One region of the Rhizobium sp. 05N430 genome, then DNA from elsewhere that is predicted to be linked to it. Evidence: predicted binding sites of a transcription regulator. Region 1 holds the regulator's gene; each other region holds the start of a gene.

Region 1 (4,511 bases):
CCGCCCAGCTGGCGCATGCCGACGTCGAAGGAGACGCGCGTCCGGGTGGAGGGCTTTTCGAAGATCATCGCCAGCATCTTGCCGGCCAGCGGCTTGTCGCCCTTGCCTGCTTTGAACGCCTGCTTGCGCAGCATCGCGTCGTCCATGATGACGCGCAGATCGGCAGAGCTCATCGCCGAAAGATCGAGGAAGTGTTTGGGGGAAGCCATGTCGTCCTTACCTGTTTGCCCCGGAAGGCATCTATCCGTTCAAGCCGTCTTCTTGGCCTTCGATGCGCGAATGCTTTCGGCAGCCTGCTCAATGCGGGCAAGACCCTCGCGGGCCTCCTCGGCAGTGACGACCAAAGGCGGCAGCAGGCGCACGACGTTGTCGCCGGCGGGAACGCCGAGCAGATGCGCGCCGCGGATGGCAGCCAGGAGCTCCGTCGAGGGGACAGCAGCCTTGATGCCGAGCAACAAACCTTCGCCGCGGATATCCTCGATGACGTCGGGATAACGATCCTTGAGCGACGCGAGGCCCTGGCGGAAGACCAGAGCCACATCACGGACATGTTGCAGGAAGCCTTCGGCAAGGACGATGTCGAGTACGGCGCCGCCGACGGCCATGGCCAGCGGATTGCCGCCATAAGTCGAACCGTGGGTGCCGGCCTTCATGCCGGACGCAGCGTCCGCCGTTGCCAGGCAGGCGCCGAGCGGGAAGCCGCCACCGATGCCCTTGGCGACAGCCATTATATCAGGGGTCACGCCGGACCACTCATAGGCAAAGAACTTACCGGTACGGCCGACGCCGGTCTGGACCTCGTCGAGAATGAGCAGCAGGCCCTTCTCGTCGCAGAGCGCGCGCAGCGCCTTCATGAACTCGGTGGTCACCGGGCGAATGCCACCCTCGCCCTGAACCGGCTCGATCAGAATGCCTGCGGTCGCATCAGTGATTGCGGCGCGGACGGCGTCGATATCACCGAAGGGCACCTGGTCGAAACCCGGCGCCTTGGGGCCGAAGCCTTCCAGATACTTCTCCTGCCCGCCGGCAGCGATCGTTGCCAGCGTCCGGCCGTGGAAGGCGCCTTCGAACGTGATGATATGGAAGCGCTCGGGATGGCCCTTCGAATACTGGTAGCGGCGTGCGGTCTTGATCGCGCATTCCAGGGCTTCCGCGCCTGAATTGGTGAAGAACACCTTGTCGGCGAAAGTCGCCTCCGTCAGCCGCCTGGCGAGCTTTTCCTGCCCGGGGATTTCATAGATGTTGGACAGGTGCCAGACCTTGTCGGCCTGTGCCTTCAGGGTATCCACGACATGCGGATTGCTGTGGCCGACCGAGGTCACCGCGACGCCGGCACCGAAATCCAGATATCGTTCGCCAGTTTCGGTGATCAGCCACACGCCTTCACCTCGCTCGAACCGCAATGGGGCACGAGAATAGGTATCATATAGCGGCGCGGCTTCAGCCATGGCGCGGTCTCCTGTCAGCGTTACGGGCAACCGGACTCCGGCTAAAAAACCAGGTCCGAAAAATTAAAAATGCCGCCTTTCGGCGGCGACTGGCACTATTTACTTTTCGCACTGCAATGTCAACAAAACTGCGGCTTTCGTGGCTTCTGAGAGACGCTCAAGCAATGTCGCGTTTTATCAACAGCTAATGTTGCAGAAATGACTCTCAGGGGAAGCAAGTTGGGGAAAACCCCGAATTCGATTCATCCGGATTCCTGCGACTCTTGTCACGGAGTCAGCCTCACACTAGGTTAAAACTCAATTACTAGACTGCATGCGGCGGAACTAGTCACCAAAATTAGTCAAGCGTTTCTTGTGCCGGATTCGTTCGGGGCAAACAGTGAGGGATTCTGCCTTCGCAACGCTTAAACGGCGGAGACACAGGGCATGAACTGGACAGACGAGCGGGTCGAGAAACTCAAGAAACTGTGGTCCGAAGGGCTGAGCGCGAGCCAGATCGCTGCCCAGCTTGGCGGCGTCAGCCGTAACGCCGTTATCGGCAAGGTTCACCGTCTGGCGCTGCCGGGCCGTGCGAAGGCCGGCGGCAACGCCACGGCTGCCCGCGCTCCCAAGCGTACGGCGGCAGCACCCCGCGCCCCAACCTACGCATCGCGTCTGGCGACGACCCGTACGGTCACCCGCCAGCAGGGCGCGACGATGCTGAAGGAAGAGATCGAGATCGACGTCATGGAGGAGATGGAATACCGTCCCGCCAAGAACGTGATCGTCCCGATTTCCCGCCGTCTCGGCCTGACGGAGCTCACCGAGCGCACCTGCAAGTGGCCGGTCGGCGATCCCTTGAAGGACGATTTCCACTTCTGCGGCTGCGAAAGCCCGGATTCTTCGCCTTACTGCACCTACCACCAGCGCCTGGCCTACCAGCCGGTCAACGAGCGCCGCAGGGCAGCGGCACGGGCAAACTGAGCCGGGTAAGCACAAACGAAAAACGGGCCTTACGGCCCGTTTTTTTGTGTCCCATACCTGAGAGCTTCAAGCTTCCATCGAATATCCAGCGCCGCGAACGGTGCGGATGACATCCTGCATGTTGGAGAAGTTCAGCGCCTTGCGCAGACGGCCGACATGGACATCGACGGTGCGCTCGTCGACATAGATGTCGTGACCCCAGACGCCATCCAGAAGCTGCGAGCGCGAGAAGACGCGGCCGGGAGAGGCCATCAGGAATTCCAGCAGGCGAAACTCGGTCGGTCCGAGACGGACTTCGCGGGTCTTGCGATGAACGCGGTGCGTCTCACGGTCGAGTTCGATATCGCCGCATTTCAGCACGGTCGAGAGAACTTCGGGCTTGGCGCGGCGCAGCATCGCCTTGACGCGAGCGACGAGCTCGGGCGTCGAGAACGGCTTGACGACATAGTCGTCGGCACCGGTCGAGAGGCCGCGAACGCGTTCGCTTTCCTCGCCGCGCGCCGTCAGCATGATGATCGGCAGACGCTCGGTCTCCGGGCGCATGCGCAGCCGACGGCAAAGCTCGATGCCTGATACGCCAGGCAGCATCCAATCAAGGATAAGAAGGTCCGGCGTCCGCTCCTGAAGGCGGATTTCCGCCTCATCGCCGCGCAGGATGGTGTCGACCTCGAAACCTTCGGCTTCGAGATTGTAACGAAGAAGCACGCTCAGTGCTTCTTCGTCTTCAACGACTGCAACTCTCGGGATCATTCTGTTCTGTCTCCTGAGGCCCGGTCCGGATATTATTCCGTGACCGCGCCGACGGTGTTGGCGGTGTCGTCCTTCGGACGCTCGCCCTCCGGCTGGGCGCCGGTCGCCATGTAGTAGATGGTTTCTGCGATGTTGGTGGCGTGGTCGCCGATGCGTTCGATGTTCTTGGCGCAGAACAGCAGATGCGTGCAGCTGGTGATGTTGCGCGGATCTTCCATCATGTAGGTCAGGAGCTCGCGGAACAGCGAGGTGTACATCGCGTCGATTTCCTCGTCGCGCTCGCGGATCGACTTCGCCTTGTCGGCGGCGCGCGTCGTGTAAACGTCGAGCACTTCCTTGAGCTGGACGAGCGCCAGTTCGGAGAGATGCTCCAGGCCGCGGCCGAGCTTGCGCGGAACGCCGGTGCTCTGCACGGCGATGACGCGCTTGGCGGTGTTCTTGCCGAGATCGCCGACGCGCTCGAGGTCGGCGGCGATGCGGATCGAACCCATGATCTCGCGCAGGTCCGACGCCATCGGCTGGCGGCGGGCGATGGTGACGATCGCCTTGTCGTTGATCTCGCGCTCGGCGTGATCGAGGATCACGTCGTCGGAGATGACCTTCTGCGCCAGTGCGCCATCGCCGTTGACCAGCGCGCGCACAGCGTCGGAGACCATCTGTTCCGCCAGGCCGCCCATTTCGGAAATGCGGCGGGTCAGGAACTTCAGATCTTCGTCATATGCAGAAAAGATATGTGTCGATGCCATGGGAAATGTCCTTGAGTGTCTCTATCGGAAGTCGTGACGCCAAAGATCAGCCGAAGCGGCCCATGATGTAGTCCTGGGTGCGCGGATCGTCCGGATTGGTGAACATCTTGTCGGTGTCGTTCTCCTCGACGAGGTTGCCGAGGTGGAACATGGCGGTGCGCTGCGAGACGCGGGCCGCCTGCTGCATGGAGTGCGTCACGATGACGATCGTGTAGCTTTCGCGCAGCTCGTGGATCAGCTCCTCGACCTTTGCCGTGGCGATCGGGTCGAGCGCCGAGCAGGGTTCGTCCATGAGGATGACTTCGGGGCTGACGGCGACGGCGCGGGCGATGCAGAGACGCTGCTGCTGACCGCCGGAGAGGCCGGTGCCGGATTCATGCACACGGTCCTTGACCTCGTTCCAGAGACCGGCGCGCTGCAGGCTGGTCTCGACGATCTGGTCCATGTCGGCTTTCGACTTGGCGAGACCGTGGATGCGCGGGCCGTAGGCGACGTTTTCATAGATCGTCTTCGGGAACGGGTTCGGCTTCTGGAACACCATGCCGACGCGGGCGCGAAGTTCGACGACGTCGATATCCGGATCGTAGATATCATCGCCATCGAG
Region 2 (4,511 bases), on a different contig from region 1:
CGACGATCGGCAACATGGGTCCGGAATATGGCGCGACCTGCGGCTTCTTCCCGGTTGACGGCGAAACCATCAACTATCTCAATGTTTCCGGCCGCACCAAGGAGCGTATCGCGCTCGTCGAAGCCTATTCCAAGGCTCAGGGCATGTGGCGCGATGGCGATGGTTCCGACCTCGTCTTCACCGATACGCTGGAACTCGACCTCGGCGACGTCGTGCCTGCAATGGCCGGCCCGAAGCGTCCGGAAGGCCGCATCCCGCTCGAAAACATCGCTGCCGGTTTCGCCGGTTCGATGGACGCTGACTACAAGAAGCCGGGCCAGCTCTCGAACCGCTACCCGGTCGAAGGCACCGATTTCGATCTCGGCCATGGCGACGTTGCCATCGCGGCGATCACCTCCTGCACCAACACGTCCAACCCGTCGGTTCTGATCGCTGCCGGCCTTCTCGCCCGCAACGCCGTTGCCAAGGGCCTGAAGACCAAGCCGTGGGTCAAGACTTCGCTAGCACCTGGCTCGCAGGTCGTTGGCGAATACCTGGCAAAGTCGGGCCTGCAGGCTGATCTCGACAAGCTCGGCTTCAACCTCGTCGGCTTCGGCTGCACGACCTGCATCGGCAACTCTGGTCCGCTGCCGGCGCCGGTCTCTAAGACGATCAACGACAAGGGTCTGATTGTTTCGGGCGTGCTTTCGGGCAACCGCAACTTCGAAGGCCGTATTTCTCCAGACGTTCAGGCGAACTACCTCGCGTCCCCGCCGCTCGTCGTCGCCTATGCGCTCGCCGGCACGGTCCAGAAGGACCTGACCAAGGAGCCGATCGGTGAAGACCAGAACGGCAACCCGGTCTATCTGAAGGACATCTGGCCGACCTCGCACGAGATCCAGGAATTCATCCAGAAATACGTCACCCGCGAACTTTACGAAACGAAGTACGCCGACGTGTTCAAGGGCGACGTGAACTGGCAGGCCGTTCAGGTTCCTCCGGGCCAGACCTACGCCTGGGACGACAACTCGACCTACGTTCAGAACCCGCCGTATTTCGTCGGCATGGGCAAGACCGGCACGGGCATTTCCGACATCAAGGGTGCGCGCGTTCTCGGTCTCTTCGGCGACAAGATCACCACCGACCACATTTCCCCGGCCGGTTCGATCAAGGCGGCGTCTCCTGCCGGTGCCTACCTCATCGAGCACAATGTCGGCGTTGCTGACTTCAACCAGTACGGCACGCGCCGCGGCAACCATGAAGTCATGATGCGCGGCACCTTCGCCAACATCCGCATCCGCAACCACATGCTCGGCCCGAACGGCAAGGAAGGTGGCTACACCATCCACTACCCGTCGAAGGAAGAGGAATCGATCTACGACGCGGCCATGCAGTACAAGGCCGATGGCGTTCCGCTCGTCATCTTCGCGGGTGTCGAATACGGCAACGGCTCGTCGCGTGACTGGGCTGCGAAGGGCACCAACCTGCTCGGCGTCAAGGCCGTCATCGCCCAGTCCTTCGAGCGTATCCACCGCTCAAACCTGGTCGGCATGGGCATCATCCCGTTCGTCTTCGAAGAAGGCACGACCTGGGCAAGCCTCGGCCTCAAGGGCGATGAAATCGTCACGATCGAAGGTCTCGAGAACATCAAGCCGCGCGAAAAGAAGATCGCCAAGATCACCTATGGCGATGGTTCGGTGAAGGACGTCCCGCTGCTGTCGCGCGTCGATACGCTCGATGAGGTGATCTACCTCAACAACGGCGGCATCCTGCAGACGGTTCTGCGCGACCTCGCTGCTTAATTCTTAAGACAAGCACATGATAATCACCGCCGGGGAGCAATCTCCGGCGGTTTTTCTTTGCGGGGACGGGGCTCACGGCGATGTGTTCCCGGCGCGGCGGCGGGCGGGGATGTCTCACCCCTTCGTTACTTCCCGTTTGGAACCGGAAGGATTATCTCTACGGTCGTCAATCAGGCCGCGCGGCCTTCGTTCGCCCGACGTCCTGGATAAAGAGGTTGCAATGTCGCCGCGTTTTTTGATTTCGCTGATTGCCGGTCTGGTGCTCGCAGCGCCACTTCAAGCCGAAGACGGCAAGCCGAAGGGCGTCGTTGAACTGTTTACCTCGCAGGGTTGCTCATCCTGTCCGCCTGCCGATGCCGCATTTCGCAAGATCGTTGGCCAGGGGAATGTAATCGCGCTCGCCTATCATGTCGATTACTGGAACTATCTCGGCTGGACCGACACGCTGAGTTCCAAGCAGAACACCGAGCGTCAGTACGGCTATGCCCGCATGCTCGGCCGCAGCAACGTTTACACGCCGCAGGTTGTCGTCAACGGCCGTGATCATATGACCGGTTCCGATCTCTCGGCGATCAACGGAAAGATCGACGGCTTCTCGACCGACGGCAAGGGGCTGAATGTCCCTATCGATGCGCAGATGCGGGGCGATGAGCTGGAGATCAAGATTGGCGCCGGCCAGGGGAAAGCCAATGTGGTGATGGTCTATTTCGACAAGGAAAAGACCATCGACGTCGAGAAGGGCGAAAACAGCGGCCAGAAGATTTCCTATATCAACAGCGTCAGCGATATCGAAACTGTCGGAATGTGGGACGGAAAGGCAACAAGCCTGACTTTACCTGCAACGGTTCTGCAAAAGGCCGACCTTGAAGGCTGTGCAATCCTGTTACAGGCTGCTACGGCTGACGGTGATCCGGCCGCGATCCTGGGCGCAACCGTCGTCATGGCCGGGAAAAATATCTGAAAGTTTCATCCGTTCAGGATGGAAAACGGGGCGGCCCGGCTAATCGTATTCGGGGCTGGGGTTAAGGTCGATACGCTCAGCCGGGCCCTTTGGCGCGCTGGCGCCAAATCGGTGAGCGGAATTTCCCCTGCAAATGAGGCGCTGTTTTGACTGAATTGCGGCGCTCAGGAGATTGCATAGCATATGCTTAATGTGATGACTGGCCGCACTTGCAATTTGCGGCGGGTCGGGCAAACTGTCACTCTCCTGTCATAAGCGAGAGGCCTTGGGAGACTGATGACAGATCAGCCGGATTTGCGGCATGGCTATCACCGTTCCGCCGACAATAGTTCCTCAGTCGTCGTCGATCTTAAAGAATACAAGCAGAATAAGGATCCGTTGCCGGTGACCTTTCACCGGCGAGAGCTGGATGCGATCCTGTGGATCTACGGCCGCATGGTCGGCGAGGGCGAGTGGAAAGACTACGCCATCGACCACATGAAGGACAAGGCGGTGTTCTCCGTCTTCAAGCGCTCCGGCGAAATGCCGCTCTTCACCATCGAGAAAGACCCCAAGCTTGCCAACAAGCAGGGGGCTTATTCCGTCGTCAACACCAACGGCATGATCCTCAAGCGCGGCCATGAGCTGCAGCAGGTATTGAAGGTCTTCGACAAGGTTTTGAAGCTCGTCGACAAATAGCGATCAGCCCCTGTAGAGGCTGCCTGGATAGACCGAGGGGTCCGGATCGGTATCCTTTCCCTCGCCCAGCTGCCGCTGCATGAGCATGGTGTCCAACCAGCGGCCGTGCTTGTAGCCGGTACCCTTGAGCAGGCCGGTTTCCTCGAAACCCAATGAACGATGCAGCGCGATCGATGCCGGATGGGCGCCACCGATGACGGCGACCATCTGCCGGAAGCCTAGGGCGATGCAGCGGGCGATCAGTTCCGCGAGCAGCGCCTTGCCGACGCCCTTTCCCCGGGCCTCTGGCGCCAGATAGATCGAATCCTCGACCATCCACCTGTAGGCCGGACGTGTGCGGAACGCCGACGCGTAGGCATAGCCCAGCAGCACGCCGTTTTCATCAACGGCAGCGAGATAGGGGTAGCCCTGGCCTGTTGTGGCAGACAGCCGTGCAGCCATCTCCTGGCGCTCCGGCGGGGCGATCTCGTAGCTGGCGACCCCTGACAGCACCGCTTCACGGTAGATCGCGGTGATGGCATCAAGGTCGGAGGTGGCGATGTCGCGGAGTTGAACGGTCATTGGGCGGCCGATGTCTGGTGTATGGTTCAGGCTGAAAACCATCCGGCGCGAGATTTGGCAATAGGAAAAGCAAGGGGTCGCACGGGAGCATTCAAAATGATCGCGCTGGTCCGTCGCTGTTGTGATCGTTCTTTGACTTCTTGTTTGGCAAGCTGTGCGTTGACAGCTGCGTGGTGGCCGCCAAGCCGGCGAGTTGACCGAACCCGCCGGAGCTTCTAGAGAACAGCTTCGCGGAACAGGCCTTTGCGTCAGGCGGCAGATCGGCCGCGTGCGTCAGCCATGGAGAAACGCCATTATCAAGATTCTGGTTTTGCTGCACGCCGCCGTCGGCATCGATTGGCAGTCTCCCCCTGAGGGCACCAGCCTGAAGACCTTGAACGAAGCCGAGGAGAAGGGCTTTATCGAGATTCGCGGCGAGTTCCAGAAGCGGCAATTCCGCCTGACGAAGCGCGGCTCCGACCATGTTGCGCTCGACCGTCGGCGCCTGGCGGCACGCAAGCTTTAAGACGCGCAAGGCTGGCCGTTATTTG
Region 3 (4,511 bases), on a different contig from region 1:
AAACCGTTTCCCGTTCGGCCCGCTTGCAGCGCATCGGCGGCAAGCCGCGATCCATCAGGTCCATGTCCTCAAGCACCATGTCGCCCATCTTCTTGAAGGCGCTGTCGAGCGCTCCGGCGCGATGCGCCGAGCGGATAAAGCCCTTGAGCTTGCGCACCGGATGATCGGATGGCAGCGGCTCTTCCGGATAGACATCGCTTGCCGCCACGATATGGCCTGAGGCAACAGCGGCCATCAGCGCATCGAAATCGACGACATCGGCGCGGCTGAGCAGGATGAAGGCCGCTCCCTTGCGCATGCTGGCGAAGGCCTCGGCTCCGAGAAAGCCCTTGTTCTCGCTGGTGACGGCGGCAACGACGAAGACGAAATCGCTCTTCGTCAGCACATCCTCCAGGCTTGCGGCCTCGACATTGTTTTCCTCGAGGATCGACTTCGGCTGCCAGGGATCGAAAACGCGCACCTTGGCGCGGAAGCCCGACAGCACTCGGCGCAGCGCCTTGCCGAGATCGCCGAAGCCGACGATGCCGATCTCCGATCCCGCAATCAGCCGGGCGCTGGCATTGCCCTCGCCGCCCCAGAGCTCGTTGCCGTCGCGAAAGGCGACATCGGCATCGACGATGCCGCGGGCAAGCGACAGGGCGAAGCCGAGACCGATTTCGGCCACCGGCTCGGCAAAGACCTGTCCCGTCGTGACCACATGGATGCCGCGCTGGAAGAGCACGTCATAGGGCATGTTGTTGATGAGATTGCTCTCGACATTGAGCACACAGCGCAGCGACGTCATCCGCGCCAGCGTTTCCTCCGACAGCGGTGGCTGTCCGATGACATAGCGCGCCTTGCCGAGCACCTCGTCGCCGAGACCGGCGATATTTTCGGGATCGGCCTCGACGATCTCGTATGTGTCGTGAAGCACCCGGCGCGCTTCATCGCTGAAGATCAGGTCGAGCGTGCGCGGTTCGGGCGCGCTAATCGCCAGGGGCTTTTCGGTCTTCGTCATCATCTCCTCCTCCCGCAGCCGCTTAAGGCTGCACAATCCTTATCTCAGCGCCACGCTCACCGGCATCGATCGACAGATAGGCGGCCGCCGAAATCAGCGGCCAGTCCTGCGGCCTTGCCAGCGCCACCGGACAGCCGATCCCATAGAGTGCCTCGGCAACCATTGCGCCGGTGACGACGATCGCATCGCGCTTCAACAGGATGATCCCCGCAGGGGCTGTCTTCAGCCGGATGGCTTCGGCCAGCACCGAGCTTCCCGAGCTCGATCCCCTGCCTGCCTCCATGACAAGGATCGCGCCGGTGATCGACTGGCCGCTTTGCGGATGCCACTGGTCAATGATCCTGCCGGTCGCCGAATCGACGCCGCCCCAGAAGCTGAGCGGCTCGGCGAGCACGAAGGCTGCCGCCGCAGCCTTGCCTTCCATCAGTGTCGTCGCGGAAAATGCCGTCACAGCCGCACCACCTTGCCCGAACGCGCCGAGGCCATGCATTCGGCGAGCGAACCAAAGGCAACGTCGACGCCGATATTGCCGGGTGCGTAATAGGCCCACTTGCCCGAGTTGGTCATCACCGCACCCGACATGTCGCGGATGATCGCCGTGACATAGGTGCAGGTATCGATGACGAGCGTCACGCCCGCAGCTTCCAGCGCCACGCGCCACCCGCGATTTTCAAGCTCCGCCAGAACCTCGCGATTGGTGTTGATGTAGATATCGATCGCCGCTTTCCCGCCTGCGAGCAGCGGCATCAGCCGCTCGAACTCGCCGATGGAAAAATGCGGCGTTCCCATGCTGACGGCTGCAAGCGGCGTCCCTTCCGCCACGGTCGAGAGATTGCGGATGGTGTCGCGGATATCGTTGCGGCTGAGCCGGATCGTCTCCCGCGGTTCGACCCCGCCACATGCCGCCTCCAGCGTCGGCGCCTCCGGCGTCAGACCGACGGCGTGAAACAGCGCGACGGCGCCCGCCGAGGCGGCAACGGCACCGAGTGCCTTCAGATCGTCCTCGGAGCTTTCCTTCGGCAGGCCGCGGATGACGGGGATGTGGTCACCGCAACGGCGGCCGATGGCGTGACCGGCAGCGACACAGATCGACCCGGCATCCCGCTCACCCTCGGCAAACTCCTCGATGTCGACGAGCACGGTCGCGCGCCGGTTTTCGGTGACGTGCAGCCCATAATAGGGCGCCCGGCCAGTCAACGCGCAGCAGAGATCGATGAAATCGCCGTAGCGATTGGTGCGCGCGCCGAGCACTGAATTGGCAAAGACGATGGCATTCGATTCCGCCCAGGCGATCTGCGCCCCGAAGCGCGGGCGGAAGATCGTCTGGTAGGGCGCGCAGGTGAAGGTCGGGACGCAGCCAAGCTCCTCATGCGCCCTCATCAGCCGCGCACCGTTGCGGCCAAGCGCCTCGTCGCCGCGGAAAAGTTCGGGATGGATGAGATCGACCGAACCGACATTCAGCGTCGTCGGCACGCGGACACGGCCGCCCCAGGACACCATGCGCTCGACGAAATCGAGGCTGACCTCGCCGAGATAGAGACAGCCGTCGATATGCGCCGCTTCGATATCCACCAGTTTTGTGGCGCCGACAGCCTCGGCGAAACGCACCAGAAGCCGCATGGCAAAAGCCGCCGCCTCACCATGGCGGCCGTCGAGCAGGGCTTTGTCATCAGGGGAAAGCTGAAGAGAGGAATGCATGGCGTCGACGCTATCAGCTCGTCTTGCGGGAGAGAAGATGGCTTGCGAATTCGACCAAAGGCGCACTCGACAAAACTGTCACAAACACTATGTCACAAAACCTTCACAATTTCATTTGCCAGTTCGTTTCTTTTCGTTTTGTATGCGGAAAGTTTCGTAACGAAACCGGCCGGTGAGATCGAGGAGGATCTGCGCCGGCAGGCCGTAATCCGTTCAAGACGGCACGGCAGGACACATAGGGAGGAACCATGTCCATTCGTTTCATGGCCGCATCCGCGGCAACCATCACCTTGTCGCTCTCGTTCGCTTCGAGTGCCTTTGCAGTGACCGAACTGCAGTGGTGGCACGCCATGGCGGGCGCCAACAACGAAGTGGTCAATCAGCTCTCCAAGGAATTCAACGAAAGCCAGAAAGACTACAAGATCGTTCCGATCTTCAAGGGCACCTACCCGGAAGCGCTGAATGCCGGCATTGCCGCCTTCCGCGCCAAGCAGCCGCCCGCGATCCTGCAGGTCTTCGACGCCGGCAGCGGTGTGATGATGGGCGCCGAGGGCGCGATCATGCCGGCAGCCCAAGTTCTCGAAAAGGGCGGCTTCAAGTTCGACAAGTCGGAATACCTGCCCGGCATCGCCGCCTATTATTCGAAGCCCGACGGCACGATGCTGTCCTTCCCCTACAACTCGTCCTCGCCGATCCTCTATTACAACAAGGACACGTTCAAGAAGGCCGGCCTCGACCCGGAAAGCCCACCGAAGACCTGGCCCGAAGTGTTCGAAGCCGCCAAGAAGATCAAGTCGAGCGGCGCATCGGCCTGCGGCCTGACCTCGACCTGGCTCACCTGGATCCAGACCGAGAACCTCGCGGCCTGGAACAACGTCTCCTACGGCTCGAACGAGAACGGCCTTGCCGGCACTGATGTGAAGCTCGCATTCAACTCACCGCTCTTCGTCCAGCATTTCCAGGCGATCGCCGATCTCGCCAAGGACGGCACCTTCCGCTATGGCGGCCGCACCTCGGAAGCCAAGCAGCTCTTCACCTCCGGTGAATGCGGCATCATGACGGAATCCTCCGGCGGTCTCGGCGACATCATCAAGACGGGCATGAACTACGGTATCGGCCAGCTGCCTTACTATGAAGGCGAAGGACGCCCGCAGAACACCATTCCCGGCGGCGCCAGCCTCTGGGTCTTCGCCGGCAAGAGCGACGAGGAATACAAGGGCATCGCCCAGTTCTTCCACTTCCTGTCGCAGACCAAGATCCAGGCCCGCCTGCACCAGGTATCCGGCTACATGCCGGTGACCATGGCCGCTTATGAAGACACCAAGAAGTCCGGCTTCTACGAAAAGAACCCGGGCCGCGAAACGCCGATCCTGCAGATGATGGGCAAGGCGCCGACCGAAAACTCCAAGGGCGTGCGTCTCGTCAACCTGCCGCAGGTGCGCGACATCATGAACGAAGAGTTCGAAGCGATGCTGGCCGGCAAGCAGGATGCCAAGGCAGCGCTCGACAAGGCCGTCGAACGCGGCAATGCCGCGATCCAGCAGGCAATCGGCCAGTAATACCGGCGTTTCCGCCCGCAGCCCTCAAGGCTGCGGGTGGCCCCTTCATGTCAAGGAGATCGCCGTGCAGCGCGTCGTCTTTCCGAACAAGATCCTTCCCTATTTCCTGGTCGCTCCGCAGATCATCCTCACGGTGGTTTTCTTCTTCTGGCCAGCAAGCCAGGCGCTCTATCAATCGATGCAGCGCGAAGATCCATTCGGCCTGAAGAGCGGCTTTGTCGGCCTCGCAAATTTTCGCGACGTCTTCGCCGATCCGA
Region 4 (4,511 bases), on a different contig from region 1:
CCGGTGGTCAGCGGCAGCGCCTTTCGATCGCCCGTGCGCTGGTGCGCAATGCGCCGATCCTGCTTCTCGACGAGGCGACTTCAGCGCTCGATACGGAATCGGAAGCTGCCGTGCAGAAGGCGCTCGATGAAGCGATGACCGGACGAACCGTCGTCGTCATCGCACACCGGCTATCGACCGTGGTGCGCGCCGACAAGATCGTTGTCATGCAGCAGGGCCGCGTCGTCGAGGAAGGCAATCACGAGACGCTTGCGAAGCTCGAAGACGGACTTTACGCTCGCCTCAACAATCTCCAGAGGCCGGCGGCCTCGAATTCCATCTGATACGGGAATACGACTGATATGAGCGACGCTGCTATGAAACTGGTTGTGGTTGGAGCAGCAGGGCGCATGGGCCAGACGCTGATCCGGCTGATCGATTCCATCGACGGCGTGACGTTGCATGCGGCCATCGAACGCGCCGGCTCGCCCTTCGTCGGGCGCGACGCGGGCGAACTTGCCGGACTTGGGCCAAACGGCGTGATCATCGGCGATGATCCGCTTTCCGCCTTCCTGCATGCCGAGGGCGTACTCGATTTCACCTCGCCGACCGCGAGCGTCGAATTTGCCGGATTGGCCGCGCAGGCGCGCATCGTCCATGTCGTCGGTACGACCGGATGCTCGGATGCCGATGATGCAAAGATCCAGGCGGCCGGGCGCCATGCGCGCATCGTCAAGTCGGGCAATATGAGCCTCGGCGTCAATCTTCTCAGCGTTTTCATCGAACAGGCAGCGCGGGCACTTTCGCCAGAAGACTGGGATATCGAAGTTCTCGAAATGCACCACAAGCGCAAGGTCGATGCGCCCTCAGGCACCGCGCTGTTGCTCGGGGAAGCCGCTGCAAAGGGCCGCGCTGTCGACCTGAAGACCCAGTCTGTCCGCGTTCGTGACGGCCATACCGGCGCCCGCGAAGCGGGTACGATCGGTTTCGCGACGTTGCGCGGCGGGTCCGTGATCGGCGAACATTCGGTTCTATTTGCCGGCGAAGGCGAGATCGTCTCAATGTCACATAGCGCAGCGGACCGTTCGATCTTCGGACGCGGCGCCATCAAGGCGGCGCTCTGGGCGCGCGACAAGAAGCCGGGTTTCTATTCCATGCTCGATGTTCTCGGGCTCTCTTCACAATAATCCCTACGGAGGCAGACTTTTATGAGCGGCACACTCGTTCTCGTTCGGCATGGCCAGAGCGACTGGAACCTGAAGAACCTCTTCACCGGCTGGAAGGATCCCGACCTGACCGAGCTCGGCATTCAGGAAGCCACGACCGGTGGCCAGGCGCTGGCAGACTACGGCATCAAGTTCGACGTCGCCTACACGTCTGCGCTGACCCGCGCGCAGCACACGCTGAAGCTCATCCTCGACAAGGTTGGCCAGCCCGGCCTGCAGACGATCAAGGATCAGGCTCTCAACGAACGTGACTACGGCGATCTTTCCGGCCTCAACAAGGACGATGCCCGGGCCAAGTGGGGCGAGGAGCAGGTTCATATCTGGCGCCGCTCCTACGACGTCCCCCCTCCCGGCGGCGAAAGCCTGCGCGACACCGGCGCCCGCGTCTGGCCTTACTACCTGACGGAAATCCTGCCGCGCGTTCTGCGTGGCGAGAAGGTTCTCGTTGCGGCTCACGGCAACTCGCTGCGTTCGCTGGTCATGGTGCTCGACCACCTGACCCGCGAGCAGGTTCTGGACCTCAATCTCGCGACCGGCGTTCCGATGGTCTACAAGCTGAAGGCCGATTCCACCGTCGCTTCCAAGGAAGTGCTGGGCGACATGTCTGCCGCACACTGAGCCGGATTCATATCGATCAGAAAAGCCGGGCCAAGCGCCCGGCTTTTTTAGTTTTCGATTGTGAACTGTACCCTGTCGGCAGCGAAGCGGGTGATGGAATATTGCACGGGAACGCCGTCGAGATCGGTATTCATCGCCTTGGTGATCAGCAGGATCGCGCCCGGTGTGAGCTCAAGATCGGCGATATCCCCGGCGTCGGCATGCGCGGCGGTGATCTCCGTCGTTGCGCGCACATAGTCCTGCAAGCCAAGCAGCGCGAAGGCCTTGGTGATCGATTCCGTCTTGCGATAGGTTTCTGCGATATCGCCGAAGCGCGTGGCCGGAAACCAGCTCGTCGCCCGTGACACCGGGCGCTTGTCCGCCTCCCTTGTTGTCTCCAGCCTGATGACCGCGTCGCCCGCGCGCATCTTCAGCCAGCGGGCGACCTCCGCATCAGCGGGTTCTGCGGCAGCCGCCAGCAGGAAACCGCGCGTTTCTCTCGCCTGGCCGCTGATACCCGCCGTGAAACGGGTGCGCTTGCTGATCGGGAAGTTCAGCCGCTCCCGGCGCTCGATCAGCGTGCCGCGGCCCTGCACGGCGCGGACGATCCCTTCCTGCGCCAGCGCGGCAAGGGCACTTCGAACCGTATGCCGGTTGACGCCGAACTGCTCGGCGAGCATCGTTTCCGGTGGCACCATGCCCGTTTCATCATAGGCACCGCGGGTGATTGCCTCGCGGATTCGATCCGCTATCTGACGCCATAGCGCCACCCCCGTCTGCCTTTGCACCTGCTTCAGCCCAGCCATTTCACCCCTGCCGTGTCACACGCTTGTCACGTCCCCGATTTAAGCGTAACCATATCTTGTATGGTTGTCTATATCAATAGACATTTCGAAGGATGTGGCGATGAGAGCAGCAGAGAAAATCGAGGCAGCCGACAGCAGGAAAAGAGTGGTCGATCTCCTCGCCCGCTCCGACCTTGCCGAATTAAATGACGCCTGGGAGGCGCTTGCGGACAAACCGGAAGTGCAGGCGGTGCGCGGCCCCGAAACCGGGCTGGTGATGGTTCGCGGCCGTATTGGCGGCGGTGGATCGCCCTTCAATCTTGGCGAAGTGACGGTCACCCGTGCAACGATCCGGCTGGCAAGCGGGACCGTCGGCCACGGCCAGTCGCTCGGCACCGATCGGAAGAAGGCACGGCTTGCCGCTATCTTCGATGCTCTCTGGCAGGAAGAGGCAAGCAGGGCTTTCGTCGAGGAAAAGCTGCTTCAGCCGATCGCCCGCCACATTGCCGCCGCAGCGCAGCAGAAGGCCGACGAGACGGCCGCAACCCGCGTCGATTTCTTCACCATGGTGCGGGGAGAAGACTGATGGAACTCAAGACCGATACTTTGACCGGCGGCTTTGCCGAGCCGGTTTTCCAGGCCCAGAGCGTCTTCAAGGCGATGATGGATGCTATGGCCCGCCCCGGCTCTATCCAGACGCTGGCGCCCGATGCTGCGCCGCCGGCCCCGCTTGGCGTCGCGGCCGGTGCAATTGCATTGACGCTCTGCGATCACGACACGCCCGTCTGGCTTTCGCCTGCGCTCAACAAATCTGCGGTGCCGGGCTGGCTGAGCTTTCATACCGGTGCGACCGTCACGACCGAGAAGGCCGAAGCGCGCTTCGCCTTCGTCGACAGCGGCATGGCAGTTTCGTCTTTCGGCCTCTTTGCACCGGGCACGCAGGAATATCCCGACCGCTCGACAACGGTTGTTATCGAGATCGCTTCGCTCGAGGGCGGCAAGACGCTGGCGCTGATGGGACCGGGGATCAAGACCGTGACGGAAATCGCGCCTTCGGGATTGCCGGAGACGTTCATCCGCCTCTGGAACGAGAACCGCACCCTCTTCCCGAGGGGCATCGACATCGTTCTGACGGCGGGCAGCAGTTTCCTCTGCCTGCCGCGCACCACCAAAATTACCGCAACGGAGATGTGAGCCATGTATGTTGCAGTCAAAGGTGGCGAAGCCGCCATCGCCAATGCTCACCGCCTGCTCGCCGACCGGCGCCGCGGCGACCGCTCGCTTCCGGCCATCGGCATAGAGCAGATCGTTGCCCAGCTGGCTCTCGCGGTCGATCGCGTCATGGCCGAGGCCTCGCTCTACGATCGGACGCTGGCGGCTCTCGCCGTACGCCAGTCGCGCGGCGACATGATCGAGGCGATCTTCCTGCTGCGCGCCTACCGTACGACGCTGCCGCGCTTCGGTTATTCACAGCCGCTCGACACCAGCCGCATGACAATCGAACGCCGCATCTCGGCAACCTACAAGGACCTCCCGGGCGGCCAGCTGCTCGGCCCGACCTTCGACTATACGCACCGCCTGCTTGACCCGTCGCTCCTGACCGACGAAGCCGTCGAAGAGCCTGCTCAGCGCCAGGCCGAAAGCGGCCGCGTCATCCGCGTCTCCGAAATCCTAGGACAGGAAGGTCTGATCGAGGGTGACGGGGATATGCCCGAGGATCACGAGATCGGCGACCTGACGCGCGAGCCGATGGAATTCCCGATGAGCCGGGATCTGCGGCTGCAGGCGCTGGCCCGTGGCGACGAGGGCTTCCTCTTGGCCCTCGGCTATTCGACCCAGCGCGGCTACGGACGCAACCATCCCTTCACCGGTGAAATCCGCATCGGCGAGGCGGAAGTCGAATTCGATGTTCCCGAACTCGGCT

The links. The regulator PhoB, encoded in region 1, activates phosphate uptake and scavenging genes when phosphate is short. The targets are predictions, from matches to a motif close to TGTCATNNANCTGTCAT.
Region 2: a site for PhoB is predicted at 2,979-2,995, ahead of AC1DJO_RS11440 (DUF2794 domain-containing protein). Genes of this name have one in related genera too.
Region 3: a site for PhoB is predicted at 2,786-2,802, ahead of ugpB (sn-glycerol-3-phosphate ABC transporter substrate-binding protein UgpB). Genes of this name have one in related genera too.
Region 4: a site for PhoB is predicted at 2,622-2,638, ahead of phnF (phosphonate metabolism transcriptional regulator PhnF). Genes of this name have one in related genera too.

Annotation. Positions count from the first base shown of each region.
Region 1 is NZ_JBFTMO010000003.1:507,053-511,563, forward strand. It holds gene argF (ornithine carbamoyltransferase) at 1-209, opposite strand, end outside; gene AC1DJO_RS09940 (acetylornithine transaminase) at 249-1,448, opposite strand; gene AC1DJO_RS09945 (GcrA family cell cycle regulator) at 1,875-2,411, shown strand; gene phoB (phosphate regulon transcriptional regulator PhoB) at 2,478-3,161, opposite strand; gene phoU (phosphate signaling complex protein PhoU) at 3,194-3,907, opposite strand; gene pstB (phosphate ABC transporter ATP-binding protein PstB) at 3,954-4,511, opposite strand, start outside.
Region 2 is NZ_JBFTMO010000004.1:197,429-201,939, reverse strand. It holds gene acnA (aconitate hydratase AcnA) at 1-1,781, shown strand, start outside; gene AC1DJO_RS11445 (DUF1223 domain-containing protein) at 2,002-2,742, shown strand; gene AC1DJO_RS11440 (DUF2794 domain-containing protein) at 3,019-3,420, shown strand; gene AC1DJO_RS11435 (N-acetyltransferase family protein) at 3,424-3,981, opposite strand; gene AC1DJO_RS11430 (hypothetical protein) at 4,286-4,486, shown strand.
Region 3 is NZ_JBFTMO010000002.1:120,440-124,950, forward strand. It holds gene AC1DJO_RS04425 (hydroxyacid dehydrogenase) at 1-997, opposite strand, end outside; gene AC1DJO_RS04430 (aconitase X swivel domain-containing protein) at 1,020-1,448, opposite strand; gene AC1DJO_RS04435 (aconitase X) at 1,445-2,695, opposite strand; gene ugpB (sn-glycerol-3-phosphate ABC transporter substrate-binding protein UgpB) at 2,944-4,254, shown strand; gene ugpA (sn-glycerol-3-phosphate ABC transporter permease UgpA) at 4,319-4,511, shown strand, end outside.
Region 4 is NZ_JBFTMO010000005.1:207,677-212,187, forward strand. It holds gene AC1DJO_RS13770 (ABC transporter ATP-binding protein) at 1-323, shown strand, start outside; gene dapB (4-hydroxy-tetrahydrodipicolinate reductase) at 342-1,166, shown strand; gene AC1DJO_RS13780 (2,3-bisphosphoglycerate-dependent phosphoglycerate mutase) at 1,188-1,823, shown strand; gene phnF (phosphonate metabolism transcriptional regulator PhnF) at 1,871-2,608, opposite strand; gene phnG (phosphonate C-P lyase system protein PhnG) at 2,709-3,173, shown strand; gene phnH (phosphonate C-P lyase system protein PhnH) at 3,173-3,781, shown strand; gene AC1DJO_RS13800 (carbon-phosphorus lyase complex subunit) at 3,785-4,511, shown strand, end outside.